3 regions of the Streptomyces sp. NPDC014764 genome follow, and region 1 is predicted to be linked to each of the others. Evidence: riboswitches for the same ligand, from Rfam matches in the RefSeq annotation. Region 1 holds a riboswitch; each other region holds the start of a gene.

Evidence for each region. A riboswitch is a leader RNA that binds a small molecule or an ion and turns the genes downstream of it on or off. The one in region 1 is predicted to bind cobalamin.
Region 2: it holds a riboswitch for cobalamin, as region 1 does, so the genes downstream of both, ACF1AG_RS07905 (energy-coupling factor ABC transporter permease) here and ACF1AG_RS25785 (cobalamin biosynthesis protein) in region 1, are expected to answer to the same signal.
Region 3: it holds a riboswitch for cobalamin, as region 1 does, so the genes downstream of both, ACF1AG_RS09510 (ribonucleoside-diphosphate reductase subunit alpha) here and ACF1AG_RS25785 (cobalamin biosynthesis protein) in region 1, are expected to answer to the same signal.

The regions. Positions count from the first base shown of each region.
Region 1 covers NZ_JBIBXY010000013.1:57,596-64,754, reverse strand. Annotated here, with positions in the region: gene cobN (cobaltochelatase subunit CobN) at 1-3,029, opposite strand, end outside; gene ACF1AG_RS25790 (cobyric acid synthase) at 3,026-4,537, opposite strand; gene ACF1AG_RS25785 (cobalamin biosynthesis protein) at 4,534-5,475, opposite strand; cobalamin riboswitch at 5,594-5,733, opposite strand; gene ACF1AG_RS25780 (hypothetical protein) at 5,918-6,139, opposite strand; gene ACF1AG_RS25775 (anion permease) at 6,168-7,159, opposite strand, start outside.
Region 2 covers NZ_JBIBXY010000002.1:634,349-641,507, forward strand. Annotated here, with positions in the region: gene ACF1AG_RS07890 (ABC transporter permease) at 1-811, opposite strand, end outside; gene ACF1AG_RS07895 (ABC transporter permease) at 808-1,776, opposite strand; gene ACF1AG_RS07900 (ABC transporter substrate-binding protein) at 1,821-3,413, opposite strand; cobalamin riboswitch at 3,605-3,788, shown strand; gene ACF1AG_RS07905 (energy-coupling factor ABC transporter permease) at 3,818-4,528, shown strand; gene ACF1AG_RS07910 (energy-coupling factor ABC transporter substrate-binding protein) at 4,525-4,896, shown strand; gene cbiQ (cobalt ECF transporter T component CbiQ) at 4,903-5,652, shown strand; gene ACF1AG_RS07920 (ATP-binding cassette domain-containing protein) at 5,649-6,509, shown strand; gene ACF1AG_RS07925 (MFS transporter) at 6,617-7,159, shown strand, end outside.
Region 3 covers NZ_JBIBXY010000003.1:157,521-164,679, forward strand. Annotated here, with positions in the region: gene ACF1AG_RS09480 (sensor histidine kinase) at 1-258, opposite strand, end outside; gene nagB (glucosamine-6-phosphate deaminase) at 798-1,583, shown strand; gene ACF1AG_RS09490 (GntR family transcriptional regulator) at 1,742-2,506, shown strand; gene ACF1AG_RS09495 (DUF3311 domain-containing protein) at 2,800-3,021, shown strand; gene mctP (monocarboxylate uptake permease MctP) at 3,018-4,646, shown strand; gene ACF1AG_RS09505 (GNAT family N-acetyltransferase) at 4,727-5,230, shown strand; cobalamin riboswitch at 5,280-5,451, shown strand; gene ACF1AG_RS09510 (ribonucleoside-diphosphate reductase subunit alpha) at 5,576-7,159, shown strand, end outside.

The sequences.
Region 1 (7,159 bases):
TACACCTCGGCGAGGTCCGCGTCGGAGCGCCAGTTCCGCGCGTCGATCAGCGGCAGCAGCCCCGCCCCGTACGCCCCCGGCTTGGAGCCGAAGACGCGTGCGGTGGCCCGCCGCCGGTCACCGTGCTCGGCGGCGTCCTCCTCGACGTGCGCCCGCACGTAGTTGGAGTCGGCGGGTTCCTCCAGCTCGGCCACCGCCCGTACCGCGTCGTCGATCAGTCCCACCACGTGCGGGAACGCGTCCCGGAAGAAGCCCGAGATGCGGACGGTGACGTCGATACGGGGCCGGCCCAGCTCCTCCAGGGGCACGATCTCGAAGCCGGTCACGCGCCGCGACGCGTCGTCCCACACCGGACGGCACCCGAGCAGCGCCAGGACCTCCGCGATGTCGTCGCCCTGCGTGCGCATCGCGGACGTGCCCCACACCGTCAGGCCGACGGACTTCGGGTACGCGCCCGTGTCCTCCAGGTACCGTCGCACCAGCGAGTCCGCCAGCGACTGCCCGACCTCCCAACTCAGGCGCGAGGGAATGGCCTTGGGGTCGACCGAGTAGAAGTTCCGGCCGGTCGGCAGCACGTTGACCAGCCCGCGCGTCGGCGATCCCGACGGGCCCGCCGGGACGTACCCGCCGTCCAGGGCGCGCAGGATGTGCCCGATCTCGTCCGTCGTCCGCTCCAGCCGGGGCACGACCTCCTCGCACGCGAACCGCAGCACGGCCACCGCGTCCGCGAGTTCCGTGCCCAGCACGTTCCGCACCAGCCCCGGCACGGTGTCGGCCGCCCAGTCCCGCTCCTCCATGCCCTCGGCGAGCCGCCGGCACAGCTGCTCGAGGAGGTCGATCGCGTCGGCGGCCGTGCGGGACGGGCCGTCCACCAGGTCCGTCAGCTCGACCGGCGCCTTCACCGGCGCGCCGGGCTCGGCCAGCAGCTCCTTCTCCACCAGCCCGAAGTGTGCGGCGAGGCAGGCCCGCAGACCGGGCAGGGCGTTGGCCCGCCCGCCCCACACCTGCGAGGCGCGCAGCACCGCCAGCACCAGGTTCACCCGGGGCTCGCCGACCGGCCCGCCGCCGAGGATGTGCAGACCGTCGCGGATCTGCACGTCCTTGATCTCGCACAGGTAGCCGTCGATGTGCATGACGAACTCGTCGAACGCGTCGTCGTCCGGCTGGTCGTCGACGTGCAGGTCGTGGTGCAGCTCGGCGGCCTTCACCAGCGTCCAGATCTGCGCCCGCACGGCCGGCGCCTTCGCCGGGTCCAGGTCGCTGACCAGCGCGTACTCGTCGAGCAGCTGCTCCAGCTTGGCCAGGTCACCGTAGGTGTCGGCGCGGGCCATCGGCGGCACCAGGTGGTCGACGACCGTGGCGTGCCCGCGCCGCTTGGCCTGTGTGCCCTCGCCGGGGTCGTTCACGATGAACGGGTACACCAGCGGCAGGTCGCCCAGCACCGCGTCCGGCGCGCACCCGGCGCTCAGCCCGAGGCCCTTGCCGGGCAGCCACTCCATCGTGCCGTGCTTGCCCATGTGGACGATCGCGTCGGCGCCGAAACTGTTCTCCAGCCAGCGGTAGGCGGCCAGGTAGTGGTGCGACGGCGGCATGTCCGGGTCGTGGTAGATCGCGATGGGGTTCTCCCCGAAGCCGCGCGGCGGCTGGATCATCACCACCACGTTCCCGAACTGGAGGGACGCCAGCACGATGTCGTCCCCGTCGACGTACAGCGAGCCCGGCGGCTCACCCCACGCCTCGGTCATCGCCTCCCTCAACTCCCGGTCCAGCGTGGCGAACCAGGCCCGGTAGTCGGCCAGCGGCACCCGCGCGGGCGCGGCGGCCAGCTGCTCCTCCGTCAGCCACTCCACGTCGTGCCCGCCGGCAGCGATCAGCCGGTGGATCAGCTCGTCGCCCTCGGACGGGTGCCCCTCGACGGCGTACCCGGCGTCCCGCAGCGCGTCCAGCACGCGCACCGCCGAGGCGGGGGTGTCCAGCCCGACCGCGTTGCCGACGCGCGAGTGCTTCGTCGGGTAGGCGGTGAAGACCAGCGCCAGCTTCTTCTCCGCGTTCGGCTTGTGCCGCAGCGCCGCGTGCCGTACGGCGATCCCGGCGACCCGCGCGGCCCGCTCGGGGTCGGCGACGTACACCGGGACGTCGTCCGGGCCCTGTTCCTTGAAGGAGAACGGGACGGTGATCAGCCGGCCGTCGAACTCGGGGATGGCGACCTGCATGGCCGCGTCCATGGGGGAGAGGGCCGCGTCGGACTCCTCCCAGGCGGCCCGCGAGGTCGTGAGGCACAGCCCTTGCAGCACCGGCACGTCCAGCTCGGCGAGCGCGCCGACGTCCCAGGCCTCCTCGTCGCCGCCCGCCGACGCCTGCGAGGCGTGGCTGCCGCCGGCCGCGAGCACGGTGGCGACCAGCGCGTCCGCCCGGCCCAGCAGCTCGTACAGCGCCGGGTCGGCGCCGCGCAGTGAACCGCAGTACACGGGCAGGGCGTTGGCGCCACGTGCCTCGATCGCGTCGCACAGGGTGCCCACGAAGGCGGTGTTGCCGCTGAGTTCGTGCGCGCGGTAGAAGAGCACGCCGACCGTCGGACGGCCCGGTACGGCGGGACGCTCGCCGTGCACGCCGAACTCCGGCATCCTGCGCGGCTGTTCGAACCCCTCGCCGGTCAGCAGCACGGTGTCCGACAGGAACCGCGCCAGTTCGGCGAGGTTGTCCGGGCCGCCCTCGACGAGATAGCGCAGCGCCTCGGCCACCACGCCCGCCGGGACGCTCGACTCGGCCATCAGCTCCGCGTCGGGCACGCTCTCCCCGCCGAGCAGCACCGTGGGGACGCCGGACGCCTTCAGCGCGGCCAGTCCGTCCTCCCAGGCGCGCTTGCCGCCCAGCAGCCGCACCAACGCCAGGTCGGCGCCGTCGAGCAGCGCGGGCAGTTCCTCCGTGACGTCGACGCGGGTGGGGTTGCCGATGCGGTAGCCGGCGCCGGAGGCCCGGGCCGCCAGCAGGTCCGTGTCGGCGGTCGACAACAACAACACAGTGCTCATGCGGGCGCTCCCGGTGGAATGAATGGCAGTCCTCGTGGCGCGCCGGACTCGATGAGCCGCCACAGCGCGTCGGTGTCCGCGTGCTGTTCGATCAGGTCGCCGAGCCGGTCGAGCTGCTCCTCGCGCAGCGCGGCGAAAGAGGTGTCGGGGGCCGGCACGAAACGGCGTCCCGCGCGGTCGGCGACCGCGCGCAGAAACGCCCGCCGGAACCCGTCCGACTCCAGCGCACCGTGCCAGTGCGTGCCCCAGGCCGCGTCCACGCGGCACCCGTCCAGGAAGGCCTCACCGCCGAGCACGTCGGCGACCCCGTGATGGATCTCGTAGCCCTCGACGCGCTCCCCGAGGGCCTCGCCGACAGGGCGGGCCAGGGTCTTCCCGCGGGCGAACCGCACCCGTACGGGCAGCACGCCGAGCCCGTCCACATGGCCCGCGCGGCTCTCCACGTCGTCCTCGATGTGCTCGCCGAGCAGCTGGAAGCCGCCGCAGATGCCCAGCAGCGGCCGGCCCTCGGCGGCCCGCCGCACCAGCGCGTCCGCCAGCCCGCGCTCCCGCAGCCAGCGCAGTGCCTTCACGGTGCCGCGGGTGCCGGGCACGACGACGAGGTCCGCGTCGGCGAGTTCGTCCGGCCGGTCCACGAACCGCACCACGACGCCCGGTTCGGCCGCCAGCGCGTCCACGTCGGTGAAGTTGGACATCAGCGGCACCGCGCACACCGCGACCCGCAGCACCTCCTCGCCGGCCGGCGCGGCCACCGCGGACTCCCGTACGGCGCCCCGGAGCGACACGCGGAGCCCGTCCTCCTCGTCGATGCCGAGGCCGTGCCGGAACGGCAGCACGCCGTACGAGCGCCGCCCGGTCAGGCCGTGCAGCATCTCCAGGCCCGGCTCCAGCAGGGAGACGTCCCCGCGGAACTTGTTCACCAGGAACCCGGCGACCAGCTCCTGGTCCTCCGGGGAGAGGAGGGCGACCGTGCCGAAGAAGGACGCGAAGACGCCGCCCCGGTCGATGTCCCCGACGACCAGCACGGGCAGCCGCGCGCCCCGCGCGATCCCCATGTTGACGATGTCGGTACGGCGCAGGTTGATCTCCGCGGGGCTTCCGGCGCCCTCGCAGATCACCGCGTCGTACTCGCTCCGCAGCCGCTCCAGACAGTCGAGGACCGTGCCGAGGAGGCTCTCCTGGCGGCCGCCGTGGTAGCCGCGGGCGCTCATCTCGCCGACCGGGCGGCCCATCAGCACCACCTGGCTGGACCGGTCGCCGCCCGGCTTCAGCAGCACCGGGTTCATCAGCGCCGTCGGCTCCACCCGGCACGCCTGCGCCTGCATCGCCTGGGCGCGCCCGATCTCGGCGCCCTCGCGGGTGACGAACGAGTTCAGCGACATGTTCTGCGCCTTGAACGGCGCGACCTTCACCCCCTGGCGTACCAGCCACCGGCAGATCCCGGCGGTGACCACGCTCTTGCCGGCGTCCGAGGTGGTCCCGGCGACCAGCAGTCCGCCACCGCTCACTTCGCACGTCCCTTCCGTAGGCGCCGCGCGGCCACCCCGGCCGCCAGCGCCAGCCAGCCCACCCGCCGCGACAGGCGCACCGCCCGGTCGATGTCGGCGACGGCGACGGGGCGTCCGCCGCCGTTGAGGACGGGCCGGTGCTCGACCCGCCCGCCGTAGGAGAGCGTCCCGCCGAGCCGCACGCCGAGCGCGCCCGCGAAGGACGCCTCGACGGGACCGGCGTTGGGGCTGGGGTGTTTGCCCGCGTCCGCGCGCCAGGCCCGTACCGCCCCGCGCGGGTCCGGCCCGCTCAGCGCGGCGAGGACGGCCGTCAGGCGCGCGCCCGGCCAGCCGGCGACGTCGTCGAGACGGGCGGACGCCCAGCCGTAACGGCGGTACCGGGGCGACTTGTGACCCACCATCGCGTCCAGGGTGTTGACGGCCCGGAAGCCCACCAGGCCCGGCACCCCGGCGACCGCGCCCCACACGAGGGCGCCCACCACGGCGTCGGAGGTGTTCTCGGCGACGGACTCCACCACGGCACGGGCGATCCCGTCGGCGTCCAGGGCCTGCGGGTCACGGCCGCACAGGTGCGGCAGCCGCTCCCTCGCGGCCTCGACGTCCCCGGCTTCGAGCGCCCGCCCGATGGTCCGGGCCTCCCGGGCCAGCGAGGTACCGCCGACGACGGCCCAGGTGGCGACGCCGGTCAGGGCGACGGAAGCGGCAGGACCACGGCGTGCGGCGCGGGCTGCCAGGCCTGCGACCGTGACGGCGCCGCCGACGCACACGGCGGTGTGCACGGCCCCGCGGCCCCGGTCGTCCCGCCACAGCACCCGCTCCACGGCAGCCGCGGCCCGCCCGAAAGCGGCGACCGGATGCCCACGGCGGGGATCGCCGAGCAGCAGGTCGCCGAGGAGGCCGGCGGCGGCGCCGTACGCGAACACGCGATCGGCACCCATGGGTTCAGCCGGTGACGGATCCGGAGGTCACGGCCCCGAAGGGGGGTGGGGTGTCGCTGATCGACCTCGACAGGCTGCCGCGCATGGCGATATGTCCTCACTCAGGGTGTCCACGCCCTGGTTCGACGAGACCGGCGGCGAGAGTTCCTGGCTCCCGGGGCTCACCCCGGTGACAGTGGCGGGACCGCGCCGGATTCGCACCGGCTTCCTCTCCTGCCGCCGTATTGGCGGAGGCAGTCCACCATGCCCTTGGAAGGGCCGTCAACTTGCCTTTGACCTGCGGGGCTGAAGTGTGCCGAGGCCCACAGAGGGGCTCACGTGGGTGAACGGCGGGAACGGCGCATGGACACGCCGGACACGGCGCACGGACGCGCGGACACGGCAGCGGGCGGGACGGGAGCCGCTGCTCCCGTCCCGCCCGCTCACGCGTGCGGCCTTGTCGTCAGGCCATGATCAGGTAGATGCCGTAGCCCACGGCCGCCGCGCACGCGGCGAAGCAGGCGTAGGCGCCGGTGACCGCGAGGGCCGTGGACCGGCCCTCGGCGGTGGCCCGCTCGCGGCGGGACATACCGGAGATGCCGAGGGTGAACAGGGCCACCAGGGCCACGGTGACCACGAGGCTCACGCCGAACACGGAGCCGAGGGCCGCCCAGTCGATCTTCATGCTGCTTCCTTCTGCGTGCCGGACGCGGTCAGACGGTCGAGGTGGCCGACGGGGCCTGCGGGTCGGCGGCGGCCGGGGCCGGGATGGTGGCCGAGAGGTCCTCGGAGGGGCCGGCGGGCGGCGGGGTCACAGCGGCGATGGCCTGGGTGACCACACCGGCGGGCTCCTCGGCGGGGGTGTCGTGGTCGTTGACGTTGGTGTGGTCGACGATCTCGCGCCGGGAGATCTTCCAGATGGCCGCGCTGGAGGTGATCAGGAAGACGGCAACGACGGCGGTGCCCCAGTCCCCGAAGCCGCACACCCACTCGGCGATCGCCGCGACCAGGGCGGCGGCCGGCAGGGTCAGGCCCCAGGCGACGAACATCCGGGTGGCCGTGGACCAGCGGACCACGCCGCCCTTGCGGCCGAGGCCGGCACCCATGACGGCACCGGACACGGAGTGCGTGGTGGAGAGGGAGAAGCCCAGGTGCGAGGAGGCCAGGATGACCGTCGCGGCGCTGGTCTGGGCCGCGAAGCCCTGCTGCGGCTGGAGGTCGGTCAGGCCCTTGCCCATGGTGCGGATGATGCGCCAGCCGCCCAGGTAGGTGCCGAGGGCGATGGCGATGCCCGCGGAGAGGATGACCCACATCGGCGGGTCGGAGTCGGGGGCGACGGCGCCGCCGGCGACCAGGGCGAGGGTGATGATGCCCATCGTCTTCTGGGCGTCGTTGGTGCCGTGGGCCAGGGAGACCAGGCCGGCCGAGGCGATCTGCCCGGCGCGGTAGCCCTTCTCGGAGGACTTGGCGTCGGCGTTGCGGCCCATGCGGTAGGTGAGCCGGGTCGCGAGCATCGCGGCGACGCCCGCCACCAGCGGGGCGGCGATCGCGGGGATCAGGACCTTGGTGACCAGCACGTCGCCGTGGACCGCGCCGAAGCCGGCGGAGGCGACCGTGGCGCCGATCAGACCGCCCATGAGGGCGTGCGACGAGCTGGACGGCAGGCCGACCAGCCAGGTGAGGAGATTCCAGAGGATCGCGCCGA
Region 2 (7,159 bases), on a different contig from region 1:
GGAGGATCAGGAACAGGCCGGGGAAGAGGGTGGGCCACCACTGGCCGGCGAGGAGTGAGCCCCGGGCGCCCTGGATCAGCGTGCCGAGGCTCGCGGTGTGGGTGGGCAGGCCGAGGCCGAGGAAGGACAGGGCCGACTCGTGCCACATGGCGTGCGGGACCATCAGCACGGCGGCGAGACCGGCCTGCGGCAGCACACCCGGCAGCAGGTGGCGTACGGTCACCCGCCACCTGCTCGCCCCGCCGGAGACGGCCGCGTCGACGAACGGCCGGGACCGCAGCGACAGCACCTCCGCGCGCACGATGCGCGCGGTGGACAGCCAGTGCGTGAGGGCGACGGAGATCACCACCGGCCAGACGCCCGGACGGAACATGGCCACGATGAAGATGCCGAGCAGCAGATGCGGCACGGAGGACAGGGTGTCGACCAGTCGCATCACCAGACGGTCGGCCCAGCCGCCGAGGGCGCCTGCGGCGGCTCCCACGGCCGTGCCGATCACCGTGGCGGTGAGCGCGGCGACCACGCCCACCAGCAAGGACACGCGCAGCCCGTAGACGCAGCGCAGCAGCAGGTCGCGGCCCACGTCGTCGGTGCCGAACGGGTGCGCCCAGCTGGGCGGTTGCAGCTTGGCGGCCAGGTCGACGGCCTGCTGGTCGAGCTGGACCAGCGGCGGGACCAGCAAGACGGCCAGCACGGTCACGGCGACCAGGGCGGCGGAGACACGCAGGCGCAGGACGTGTGTGGAGCGGCGGGCGGTGCCGTGCGCGCGCCAGGCCGGCTTCGCGTCCGCCACGTCGACGTCGGTCGTCACATCTCCTCCAGCTTCACCCTCGGGTCGATCAGCCCGTAGAGCAGGTCGGCGAGCAGGTTGCCGGCGAGGACGGCGGCCGTGGCGAGCGTGGTCAGCGCGGCGAGCAGCGGGAAGTCGACAGCCGTGGCCGCCTCCACGGTGGCCGAGGCGATGCCGGGCCAGCTGAAGACCGTCTCCACCAGCAGCGCGCCGGTGATGAGTTCCGGCACGCGGGAGCCGATGAGGGTGAGCACCGGCAGCAGCCCGGAGCGCAGGGCGTGGCCCAGCAGCACTGTGCGTTCGCTCAGGCCGCGCGCCCTCGCCCCGCGCACGGGATCCTCCGCGAGGGCGTCGCCGACGCCCTGACGGACGTAGAGCGTGAACCAGGGCAGCTGGGAGACGGCGAGGACGCCGGCGGGGAGGACCAGATGCTCGGTGAGGCTGCCGAAGGTGACCCGGTCGCTGCCGGTGTCGGTGAGGCCGCCCGCCGGGAGGACGTCCAGTTGGAGGGCGAACAGCCACACCGCGAGCAGCGCGATCCAGAAGACCGGGGCGGCCTCCAGCACATAGGCGGCGGAGGTGACCGCGCGGTCCACGAGGGAGCCGGGGCGGCGGGCCGCGAGTACTCCGAGGACCGTGCCGAGCAGTACGGCGGCGGCGAACGCGACGGCGCACAACAGGGTGGACCACAGCAGTCGTTCCCCGATGACCTCGGCCACCGGCTGGCGCATCACCGCGGACTGTCCGAAGTCGCCGCCGAGGGCGGAGGTCAGCCAGTCCCACCAGCGCGCGGTGAACGGCCGGTCCGCGCCGAGGTTCTCCCGCAGCCGGTCCAGGGTCTCCTGGTCGGCGCCGAGCGCGGCCGTGCCCGCGTACGCCTTCACCGGGTCGAACGGGGACGCCGCGGCGACGGCGAACACGCCGAACGTGACGACGAGGAGCACCGGCACGGCGTACAGCGCGCGGCGCGCCGTGAGCCGTGCCATCGGGCGCCAGGGGGCGCGGGTCGTGGCTCGCCGGGGGGCGTGGGTCATGCCGCGGGCTGCCAGTCCTCGACGTTCCACCAGGGTCCGGCGGCGAACCCGTGCTCGTGCGGTTCGGTCTGGGTGGTGAGGCCCTTCCAGCGGTCGGCGAGCACGTACAGGTGGTCGATGTGGGTGAGGAAGGTGTAGCCGGGGTCCTTCACGAGGGCGCGCTGGAGGGCGTCGTAGGCGGCCCTGCGGGTCTCGGGGTCCTGGGCGCGGCGGCCGGTCTCCAGGGCGCGGTCGACGGCCGGGTTGTCGTAGTGGGCCATGTTGTTGAAGCCGTCTCCGGCGAGGGAGGAGTGCAGCATCGTGTAGAGCCCGAAGTCGGGGTCGCCGGTGCTGCCGAAGCCCGCGAGGACGGCGTCCCGGTGCATGCGGGGCTCGATGACCTCCCAGGTGGCGCTCTCCACCCGGACGTCGATGCCGGCCTTCTTGGCGTCGGAGGCGTAGGCGAGGGCGTGGTCCTGGCGGACCTTGTCGCCGGAGGGGTAGTACAGCGTGAAGCGGGCGGGGCGGCCGTCCTTGGCGCGGATGCCGTCCTCACCCTTCGTCCAGCCGGCGGCGTCGAGGATGCGGCCGGCCGCGGCGAGGTCGCGCGGGCGCTCGGTGTCCTCGGCGAACCACGGGTCGTCGACGGGCAGCGGGCCGTAGGCGGGGCGGCCGGCGCCGTCGAGGATCTTGTCCACCATGGCCTGCCGGTCGACGGCGAGGTCGAGGGCGCGGCGGATCGCGGAGTCGCCGGTGACGGGGTTGCCGCTGGGGAGGGTGACGACGCGGACGTCGTAGGAGGTGGCCCGGTAGGTCTTCTTGTCGTCGTCGCTCTTGAAGGTGGCGGCGAGGTTGGGCGGGAGGACCGCGCCGTCGAGGTCGCCGGAGCGGAGCCGGGTGGCGCGGACGTCGTCGTCGCCGACGATCGCCATGGTGAGCTTCTTCACCTTCGGGGCGCCGCCCCAGTGGTGCGGGTTGGCCTTGAAGGTGAGCTTCTCACCCTTGCGCCAGTCGACGAGGACGTACGGTCCGGTGCCGACGGGCTTCGTGTTGAAGGGGCCGGTGTTGGGGTCCTGTTTCCCGGCGACGTGCTCGGGGACGATCGGCAGGACCGTGCGGGCGGCGAACGGCGCGTAGGGGTGGTGGAGGGTGAAGACGACCGTGTCGTCGCCCACCGCCCGGACGTCCTTGACGGCCGCGAGTTCGCTCCTGGCGGTGTTGTTGGTGCCGTCGTCGAGGACCGTGCGGTACGTGAAGACGACGTCCCGTGCGGTCAGCGGCTTGCCGTCGCTGAACTTCACGCCTTTGCGCAGGGTGTACGTGTAGGTGCGTCCGCCGTCCGTGATCCGCGGGAGTGCCGTGGCCAGCGCGGGTTCCAGGGTCATGTCGGCCTTGCGGGCGAGGAGGCCGTCGAACAGCTTGGAGTTGCCGTCCTTGCCGTAGCCGAGGAGCGGGCTGAGGGTGTCGGGCTCGGTGGAGACGCCGATCACCACAGACTCGCCGGCCGCCGCGTCGTCCGCGGTTCCGGAGCCCGGCGCCGAGCAGGCGGAGACCGCCGCGGCCGTCGCCAGCACGGCGGCGGCGCCCCGTATGCGTCGTCGGGTCGTCATCGAACCTCACATCCCTCTTGCTGGAAAATCGCTCTTGCATATTAGTTGCAGGTAGACCCTGCCCAGGACGGCGGCCCTCCAGTCACCTCGGCTGCCGGGCTGCCCGAACGCGCAGGTGTGCGCCGGGGTCCGAGCCGCCGGGCGCCCTCCGCGCGCCCCCGTCGCCGCTTGTCACCGGGCCGCGACGGGGACTACTGTCACCACGCCTTGGTGACGGGAAATCGGTGCGATACCGGTGCGGCCCTCGCCACTGTGATCGGGAAGTCCGGCTCCGGCCCTCAGGGGCAGCCACTGGGTCCTTCGGGACCCGGGAAGGCGGAGCACGGGCGGTGGTACCCGTCAGCCAGGAGACCGGCCAAGGCGCGTCAACCATCCACGAGGTGCTGGAGAGGGTCTGCTGAGCCATGCACATTGCCGAGGGTTTCCTGCCTCCGGCGCACGCGGTCGCCTGGGGCGTCGCGTCGGCGCCGTTCGTCGTCCACGGGGCCCGGTCGCTCGTCCGTGACGTGAGAGAACATCCCGAGAGCACGCTGCTGCTGGGCGCGTCGGGAGCGTTCACGTTCGTCCTGTCAGCGCTCAAACTGCCTTCGGTGACCGGGAGTTGCTCCCACCCCACCGGCACGGGGCTGGGCGCGATCCTGTTCCGGCCGCCGGTCATGGCGGTGCTCGGGACCATCACTTTGCTGTTCCAGGCGCTGCTGCTCGCCCACGGCGGGCTCACCACGCTCGGCGCCAACGTCTTCTCCATGGCGGTCGTCGGCCCCTGGGCCGGGTACGGCGTCTACCGTCTGCTGCGCCGGTACGACGTGCCGCTGATGGGCGCGGTGTTCTGCGGCGCGTTCGTCGCCGACCTGTCGACGTACTGCGTGACCAGCGTCCAGCTCGCGCTGGCGTTCCCCGACCCGGGCAGCGGATTCCTGGGCGCGCTGGGGAAGTTCGGCTCCATCTTCGCCGTCACGCAGATCCCGCTCGCGGTCAGCGAGGGGCTGCTGACCGTGCTGGTGATGCGTCTGCTGGTGCAGTCCAGCAAGGGCGAGCTGACCCGGCTCGGGGTGCTGGTCACCTCGGTCGCCGGAGGCAAGCGCGCCGAGTCGGCCGGGGCGGTGGCCCGATGAGCCGCAACGCGAGGATCAACACCCTGCTCCTGCTGCTCGTCGCCGTCCTCGCCGTGATCCCGCTGGCGCTCGGGCTCGGCGACCACAAGGAGGAGCCGTTCGCCGGGGCGGACGGCGAGGCGGAGACCGCGATCACCGAGATCGACCCGGACTACGAGCCGTGGTTCTCACCGCTGTACGAACCGCCGTCCGGGGAGATCGAGTCGGCGCTGTTCGCCCTCCAGGCCGCACTCGGCGCGGGCGTCCTGGCGTACTACTTCGGGCTGCGGCGCGGACGTCGGCAGGGCGAGGCGCGGGCGCGAGAGCGGGCCGGCGCACAGGGTCCGGACGCGGAGGTACGCACCGGCGCCGACGGCGGACGGGACTGACAGGCCTTGCTGCCGATCGACGCGGCGGCGCACAGCAGCCGCTGGCGCCGCCGCCATCCCGTGGACAAGGCCGTCCTCGGTCTGGGCCTCACCGCCCTCGCGGTCTCACTGCCCCCGTGGCCGGGCGCCCCGCTGGTGCTGGTCACCGCGTTGGTGCTGCTGCTCGGCCCGGCGGGGGTGCCGGCCGGGCGGCTGTGGCGGGCGTACCGGGTGCCGCTGGGGTTCTGCGTCACCGGGGCGCTGACCCTGCTGGTGCGGGTGGGCGGGCCGGGTGGCCTGGTGTCGCCCGCCCCCGACGGGCCCCTGCGCGCCGGGGAGTTGCTGCTGCGCACCTCGGCGGCTTCGCTGGGCGTGCTGCTGTTCGCGTTCACCACGCCGATGTCGGACCTGCTGCCCCGGCTGGTGCGCGCCGGGGTGCCGGCGCCGCTGGTGGACGTGGCTCTGGTGACGTACCGGATGAGTTTTCTGCTGCTGGACTCGGTGCGCCGGGTGCACGCGGCGCAGGCGGCCCGGCTCGGGCACACCACCCGGGCGGCGACCTGGCGTTCGCTCGGCGGGCTCGGCGCGACCGCGTTCGTGCGGTCCTTCGACCGTGCGGCGCGGCTGCAGACCGGGCTCGCGGGCCGCGGCTACGACGGCACCCTGCGCGTGCTGGTGCCGGAGGCCCGGGTGTCCGCCCGCTTCACGGCCGCGAGCGCGGCGCTCCTGGCGGCGCTGGCCGTCCTCACCTGTGTACTGGAAGGGCCCCTGTCGTGAGCGAGTCGGTGCCGGTGGCCCTGCGGGGCGTGTCGTTCGCGTACGAGGAGGGGCCGCCGGTGTTCACCGGGCTGGACTTCGAGGTGCGTGAGGGCCGGGCGCTGGCCCTGCTGGGGCGCAACGGAAGCGGCAAGACCACCCTGATGCGGCTGCTGAGCGGCGGACTGCGGCCGCATGGCGGGGAGTTGCTGCTGTCGGGCCGTGCGGTGCGCCACGACCGGAAAGGGCTGACCGCGCTGCGCACCACCGTGCAGCTGGTGGTGCAGGACCCGGACGACCAACTGTTCGCCGCCTCCGTGGGGCAGGACGTGTCGTTCGGGCCGCTGAACCTCGGGCTGCCGCACGCGGAGGTGCGCGCGCGGGTCGCGGAGGCGCTGGAGGCGCTGGACATCGCCGCTCTCGCCGACCGGCCCACGCACCTGCTGTCGTACGGGCAGCGGAAACGGACGGCGATCGCGGGCGCGGTCGCGATGCGGCCGCGGGTGCTGATCCTGGACGAGCCGACGGCGGGCCTCGACCCCGACGGTCAGGAGCGGCTGCTGGCCACCCTGGACGGTCTGCGGGCGGGCGGTACGACGGTGGTGATGGCCACGCACGACGTGGACCTCGCCCTGCGCTGGGCCGACGACGCGGCCCTGCTGACCCCGTCGGGCGCCCACACCGGCCCGGCCGCGGAGACGCTGTCCCGGCGGGACCTCCTCACGGCGGCGGGGCTCAGGCTGCCCTGGGGCGTGGCGGCCGGACTGTTCCTGCGGGCGCGGGGGCCGGCCGGCGCCGCGGACGCCGGTCCCCGCACCCCGGAGGAGCTGGCGGCGCTGGCCGCCCTGCCGGAGTACGGGGGCGGGCGGCCGGGCTAGGTCAAAGGCGCCGACGGTCCGATGTGTACATTTGTTCCTACTCGGTGGGTGAGCGGGATCATCGCCTGCCTGCCCCTCGTTCTCACCAGCCCCGGCGGAGCCCCACCTTGACCGACCTTGCCGTACGCCGGCGCCGCCGGGCGCTGTACCTCTTCTTCTTCCTCAACGGCATCGCCATGTCCTCGTGGATCACGCGCACCCCGGACGTCCGTGACCGTCTGGGTGTGTCCACGGGGGAGATGGGGCTGGTGCTGTTCGGGCTGTCCGTCGGCTCGATGGTCGGCATCCTGTGCTCCGGCCGGTTCGTGTCCCGGTTCGGGACCAGGCCCGTGACGGCGCTCGGCACGCTGTTCGTCGTCGCGAGTGTGGTCGTCGTGGGCGCGGGCACCGCACTCGCCTCCGCGGCCCTGGTCACCGCGGGCCTGTGCCTGTTCGGCCTCGGGGTCGGGGCGGGCGAGGTGGCGATCAACGTGGACGGCGCCGACGTCGAGCGGATCACCGGCAGGCCGGTCCTGCCCACGCTGCACGGATGCTTCAGTCTGGGCACCGTCGTCGGCGGCCTGGCCGGCATGGCGGCCACCGCGGCGGCGTTTCCCGCCCACTGGCATCTTCTGGCGGTGGCCGCGGTGACGGCCGCGATGTTCGGGTAC
Region 3 (7,159 bases), on a different contig from region 1:
GTCCAGGGCCACGTCCAGCATGGGCCGGCGGCCGCGCGGGACCAGATGGCCGACCATGTCGTCCTGGTAGGAGGTCGGGCCGGTGTTGGGCCGCATCTGCGCGACGGAGACGTAGCGCGTGCCGTCGCGGGTGGGGACCCACAGGACCAGGTCGGCGAAGGAGAGGTCGGAGAGCAGCTGCCACTCCGAGACCAGCAGGTGGAGCCACTCGAGGTCGGTGTCGTCGAGGGCGGTGTGCTGGCGTACGAGTTCGTTCATGGAGGGCACGTCAGCGAGCGTACCTGTGGGTTCGTGACCTCTGGAAACACCCGCGGGCCGCGGCGCCTGGGAGGGACCCTCAACCCTCCCGGCACCGCAGCCCGGAGCAATATCGGCCGGTGGGGTGTGCGGTCCCGGTCGGCCGAAGGATGAGGAGCCGGGGCAGTCAGGGCAGAGAGCCTCGGATCCTCGGTCCGCCTTCCTGTGCGGGGAAGGCAGGTCTGTGTGTCCTGCTACGCATTGTGGACTAGACCACTGCGCCTGTAAATGCGTCGTACGGCGTTCTTCGACGGTCGCCCCGCGCCCTGGCGGACGCAGACGGGTCCACCACGCAGCCTAACCCGACGGGAGTCCGTGCGGGGCCGGTCGGACGCCACGATTTCGGGGCACCCGGGCGCGGGGGGCGGTTCGGGCCCGGGTACCGGTTTCGCCTCGGCGGACGGACGGCCCTCTGCTAGATTGAGATTGGTCTAAACCACATGGCCCCGGCGTCCCGGGGCCCGTCCCAGTCGAGTCCACCGGAAGATCGGCAGGCCCAAGTGGAAGTAGTCATCGTTGCGGACGCCAAGGCGGGTGGCGAGCTCGTCGCCGAGGCCATGGCACAGCTGCTGCGGCGCAAGCCCGACGCCCTCCTCGGCGTGGCGACCGGTTCCACGCCGCTGCCCGTCTACGAGGCGCTGGCCGCGAGGGTCCGCTCCGGTGCCGTGGACACCTCCAGGGCGCGGGTGGCCCAGCTCGACGAGTACGTGGGGCTGCCCGCCGACCACCCGGAGTCCTACCGCTCCGTGGTGAAGCGCGAGGTCCTCGAACAGCTGGGCATTCCCATGGACGCCTTCCTCGGCCCCGACGGCACCGCCGAGGACGTGCAGGCCGCGTGCGAGCGCTACGACCGTGAGCTGGCCGAGGCCGGCGGCGTGGACCTCCAGCTGCTCGGCATCGGCACCGACGGGCACATCGGCTTCAACGAGCCGTGCTCGTCACTCGCCTCGCGCACCCGGATCAAGACGCTGACCGAGCAGACCCGGGTGGACAACGCCCGCTTCTTCGACGGCGACATCGGCCAGGTGCCGCACCACGTCATCACCCAGGGCATCGGCACCATCCTGGAGGCCCGGCACCTGGTGCTGCTGGCCACCGGCGAGGGCAAGGCGGACGCGGTCGCCGCCACCGTCGAGGGTCCGGTCGCCGCGGTGTGCCCGGCGTCCGCGCTCCAGCTGCACCCGCACGCCACCGTGGTGATCGACGAGGCCGCCGCCTCAAAGCTGAAGCTCGCCGACTACTTCCGCCACACCTACGCCAACAAGCCGGACTGGCAGGGCCTCTGACCACTGCCCGTGGTCTGGACCATCACTGGTCACAGGGGTATACAAAAGGGATCACGGAGCGCGCGAGGGGCCCGCCCCCGCCCGGAGCCGTGCCACGATGTCAGCCGCGGCCGACGGTCTGTCGGCCGCTTCGGCAGCCGGAGCCGGGAAGGCAGAGCATGAGCACCGACGTCAGCAGTGCGGAGAACGAGGGTGGGACCGCGGTCCGTACGGCGCGCGTGCCCAAGTACTACCGGCTGAAGAAGCACCTGCTCGACATGACCGAGACCGCGCCCCCCGGCACGCCGGTCCCGCCCGAGCGCACGCTGGCGGCCGAGTTCGACACCTCCCGCACCACCGTGCGCCAGGCCCTCCAGGAACTGGTGGTCGAGGGCCGTCTGGAGCGCATCCAGGGCAAGGGGACCTTCGTCGCCAAGCCCAAGGTGTCCCAGGCGCTCCAGCTCACCTCGTACACCGAGGACATGCGCGCGCAGGGTCTGGAGCCGACCTCGCAGCTCCTCGACCTCGGGTACATCACGGCCGACGACCGGCTGGCCGGCCTGCTCGACATCACCGCCGGCGGCCGCGTGCTGCGCATCGAGCGGCTGCGCATGGCCAACGGGGAGCCCATGGCCATCGAGACCACCCACCTAAGCGCCAAGCGCTTCCCGGCTCTGCGCCGCAGCCTGACCAAGTACACCTCCCTCTACACGGCCCTCGCCGAGGTGTACGACGTCCATCTCGCGGAGGCCGAGGAGACCATCGAGACGTCCCTGGCCACGCCGCGCGAGGCGGGCCTGCTCGGCACCGACGTGGGCCTGCCGATGCTGATGCTGTCCCGGCACTCGCTGGACCGGGACGGGCAGCCCGTGGAGTGGGTGCGGTCGGTGTACCGGGGCGACCGGTACAAGTTCGTCGCGCGCCTCAAGCGCCCCCAGGACTGAGCCCGGCGCGCCCTCAGGACTGAGCCCGGCAGGCCCCGGAACTGAGCCCGGCAGGCCGCAGCACGGCCCGCTGTGCGACCGCATATCCCGACAGACCGGGTGGTTGACAGGATTTTCGTTGCTGTTGCCTTGCGGTTGCGCTGCTGCTGCATACCGCCCCTCTTACGGGGGGTTACGACCGCCCCGCGCCCTCACCTACATTGCCGCGAGCCAACGTCGGCGATCAGTGAGGGGACGGGAGCCGTCTGATGTCGCAAACCCCGCGAACAACACCAGGGCCGGTGGTGACGCCCATGCGCGTCGTCATCGGCGTCTGTCTGCTCGCACCATTCGTCGCCATGCTGTGGGTCGGGTCCTACGCCAAGACCGACCCGGTGTTCATCGGCATCCCGTTCTTCTACTGGTACCAGATGCTGTGGGTGCTGATCTCGACCGCGCTGACGATGATCGCGTACAAGCTCTGGCAGCGTGACCAGCGCGCCCGCTCGGCCGCGAAGGGCGGTGCGGAGCAGTGAACGACGGCGTGAACGGCGTGGCACTCGCCGTCTTCATCTTCTTCTTCGTGCTCGTCACCGTGATGGGCTTCCTGGCCGCGCGCTGGCGCAAGGCGGCGAACGAGCACACCCTCGACGAATGGGGCCTGGGCGGGCGGTCGTTCGGCACCTGGGTCACCTGGTTCCTGCTCGGCGGCGACCTGTACACCGCGTACACCTTCGTGGCCGTCCCGGCGGCGATCTACGCGGCCGGCGCGGCCGGCTTCTTCGCGGTGCCGTACACGATCCTCGTGTACCCGCTGATCTTCACGTTCCTGCCCCGGCTGTGGTCGGTGTCGCACAAGCACGGCTATGTGACGACCTCGGACTTCGTGCGCGGCCGGTTCGGCTCGAAGGGGCTGTCGCTGGCCGTCGCGGTCACCGGCATCCTGGCGACGATGCCGTACATCGCGCTGCAACTGGTGGGCATCCAGGCCGTGCTGGACGTGATGGGCGTCGGCGGCGGAGAGAACACCAACTGGTTCATCAAGGACCTGCCGCTGCTCCTCGCCTTCGGTGTGCTGGCCGCGTACACCTACTCGTCGGGGCTGCGGGCGCCCGCGCTGATCGCGTTCGTCAAGGACACGCTGATCTACATCGTGATCGCGGTGGCGATCATCTACATCCCGATCAAGCTGGGCGGGTTCGACGAGATCTTCGCGTCCGCGCAGGAGGCGTACAGCGAGACCAACCCGGCCACGGGTGCCCCGCGCGGCGCCCTGGTGCCGGGCGAGGCGGGCCAGTGGACGTACGCCACGCTGGCGCTGGGCTCGGCGCTCGCGCTGTTCATGTACCCGCACTCGATCACCGCGACGCTGTCCTCGCGCAGCCGTGAGGTGATCCGCCGCAACACCACGATCCTGCCGCTGTACTCGCTGATGCTGGGCCTGCTGGCGCTGCTCGGATTCATGGCGATCGCGGCCGGGGTGAAGGTGCAGAACGGCCAGCTGGCCATCCCGCAGCTGTTCGAGAACATGTTCCCGGACTGGTTCGCCGGTGTGGCCTTCGCGGCGATCGGCATCGGCGCGCTGGTGCCGGCGGCGATCATGTCGATCGCGGCGGCGAACCTGTTCACCCGCAACATCTACAAGGACTTCATCAAGCCCGACGCGACGCCCAAGCAGGAGACCGCCGTCTCCAAGGCCGTGTCGCTGCTGGTGAAGGTGGGCGCGCTGGCCTTCGTGCTGACCATGGACAAGACGGTCGCCATCAACTTCCAGCTGCTCGGCGGCATCTGGATCCTGCAGACCTTCCCGGCGCTGGTGGGCGGCCTGTTCACCCGCTGGTTCCACCGCTGGGCGCTGATCGGCGGCTGGGCGGTCGGCATGATCTACGGCACGGTAGCCGCGTACGGGGTGGCGTCGCCGACGCAGAAGCACTTCGGCGGCTCCGCCAAGGAGATCCCGGGCATCGGGGAGATCGGCTACATCGGCCTCACCGCCTTCGTGATCAACGTGCTGGTCACGGTCGTCCTGACCTTCGTCATGCGGGCGGTCAAGGCGCCGGAGGGCGTCGACGAGACCGAGCCGCGGGACTACACGGCGGACGCCGGCGACCCGGGCGTGCAGGTGGAGCTTCCGCCGGCCACGGCGGACAGCAAGCACTGACGACGTTCACGCACAGGACAGCGGGCCGCCGGTGGAAAACCGGCGGCCCGCTGTCGTCCCCGTGCGGCAGACTCCCCCGCATGGACATCGTCATCCGGCCGGCGGCGCCCGGCGAGCACGCGGAGCTCGGTGAGATCACCGCGCAGGCCTATCTCGGCGACGGGCTGCTGGACTTCGGGGAGTCCGACGCCTACCTGGGCGAGCTGCGGGACGTGGGCAGACGGGCGGCGGCCGCCGAGGTCCTGGTCGCCGTGGCGGACGGCACGCTGCTGGGCGGGGTGACGTTCGTGCCGGGCCCCGGGCCCATGGCCGACATCGCGGAGCCCGGCGAGGCGGAGATACGGATGCTGGCCGTCTCCCCCGCCCACCGCGGCCGGGGCGCCGGCGAGGCGCTGGTGCGCGCCTGCGCCGACCGGGCGCGGGCGCTCGGCCGCACGCGGATGGTGCTGTCCACGCAGCGCACGATGCACTCCGCGCACCGGGTGTACGAGCGGCTGGGCTTCACGCGAGCCCCCGGGCGGGACTGGAACCCGCTGCCGGAGCTGGACGACATCATGCTGCTCGTCTACGAACTGACGCTCTGACGGCTGGGCACAGCCCTTCCGTCCGGCCCCACCATAACTCCAACGCGACACAACATATGGGTCCGTCGGCGACACCCGGCACAAGATGTATGCTCATGCTCGCTGTCGTCGCAGGGGAATCCGGTGCGAATCCGGAACTGTCCCGCAACGGTGTACCCATGCCTGCCCACGGGCGCGCACGGGAGTCAGTCCGAGGACCTGCCGACAGTGCGCCCGGCCCTTCCGGTCCGGGTGCCCTGACGTCCGGGCCTCGCGGAATGGGCCGGTGGACGCGACGCCGCGTGCGTTCGTGTGCTGCCCCCTGCGCTCCTCGAGGCCCCTGTGCCGAGCGAGGGAGAGCCACACGTGACCATCGCGCCAGCCGATCCGGCTTCAGCGACCCGCGTGACCGAGGAGAGCGACGGCCCCGGGGCCGCGCTGCTGCGGACCCTGACCCAGCTGACCGCCGACCTGCCCGACGCCGACGCCGGCCGGGTTGCCGCCGCCGCGCTGCGCGGCCGGTCAGCCGCCGCCGACGAGGCGGAGCTGCGGGACCTGGCCACCGAGGCGGCGGCCGGACTGATCTCCGAGGACCCCGCGTACTCCCGGCTCGCCGCCCGGCTGCTCACCCTCGGCATCCGCGCCGAGGCCGCCTCGCAGGGTGTCACCTCGTTCACCGGCTCGGTGGCCGCCGGTCACCGGGAAGGCCTGATCGGCGACCGCACGGCCGCGTTCATCCGGCTCCACGCGGCCCGTCTGGACGCGCTGGTCGACACGGACGCCGACGACCGGTTCGGCTACTTCGGCCTGCGCACCCTGCACAGCCGCTACCTGCTGCGCCACCCGGTCACCCGCAAGGTCGTCGAGACGCCCCAGCACTTCCTGCTGCGGGTCGCCTGCGGGCTCGCCGAGGACGAGAGCGGGCGGGCGCTGGAGGACGTCGCCGCACTGTACGGGCTGATGAGCCGGCTGGACTACCTGCCCTCCTCCCCCACGCTGTTCAACTCCGGCACCCGCCACCCGCAGATGTCGTCCTGCTACCTCCTGGACTCCCCCAAGGACGAGCTGGACTCCCTCTACGAGCGCTACCACCAGGTCGCACGCCTGTCGAAGCACGCCGGCGGCATCGGCCTGTCCTTCTCCCGGGTCCGCGCCCGGGGTTCGCTGATCCGCGGCACCAACGGGCACTCCAACGGCATCGTCCCGTTCCTGAAGACGCTGGACGCCTCGGTCGCCGCCGTGAACCAGGGCGGCCGGCGCAAGGGCGCCGCCGCGGTCTACCTGGAGACCTGGCACGCGGACATCGAGGAGTTCCTCGAGCTGCGCGACAACACCGGTGAGGACGCCCGCCGTACGCACAACCTGAACCTGGCGCACTGGGTGCCGGACGAGTTCATGCGCCGGGTCGCCGACGACGCGCAGTGGTCGCTGTTCTCCCCGGTGGACGTGCCCGAGCTGGTCGACCTGTGGGGCGAGGAGTTCGACGCGGCCTACCGGGCCGCCGAGGCGAAGGGCCTGGCCCGCAGGACGCTTCCGGCACGCGAGCTGTACGGCCGGATGATGCGCGCCCTCGCGCAGACCGGCAACGGCTGGATGACGTTCAAGGACACCGCCAACCGCACCGCCAACCAGACCGCCGAGCCGGGCCACGTCGTCCACTCCTCCAACCTGTGCACGGAGATCCTGGAGGTCACCGACGACGGGGAGACGGCGGTCTGCAACCTCGGCTCGGTCAACCTCGCGGCATTCGCAGGCCCGGACGGCATGGACTGGGAGCGCCTGGACGCGGCGGTCCGCACCGCCGTGACGTTCCTGGACCGGGTGGTCGACATCAACTTCTACCCGACCGAGGAGGCATCCCGCTCCAACAGCCCCTGGCGCCCGGTGGGCTTGGGCGTGATGGGGCTGCAGGACGTGTTCTTCCGGCTGCGGATGCCGTTCGACTCCCCC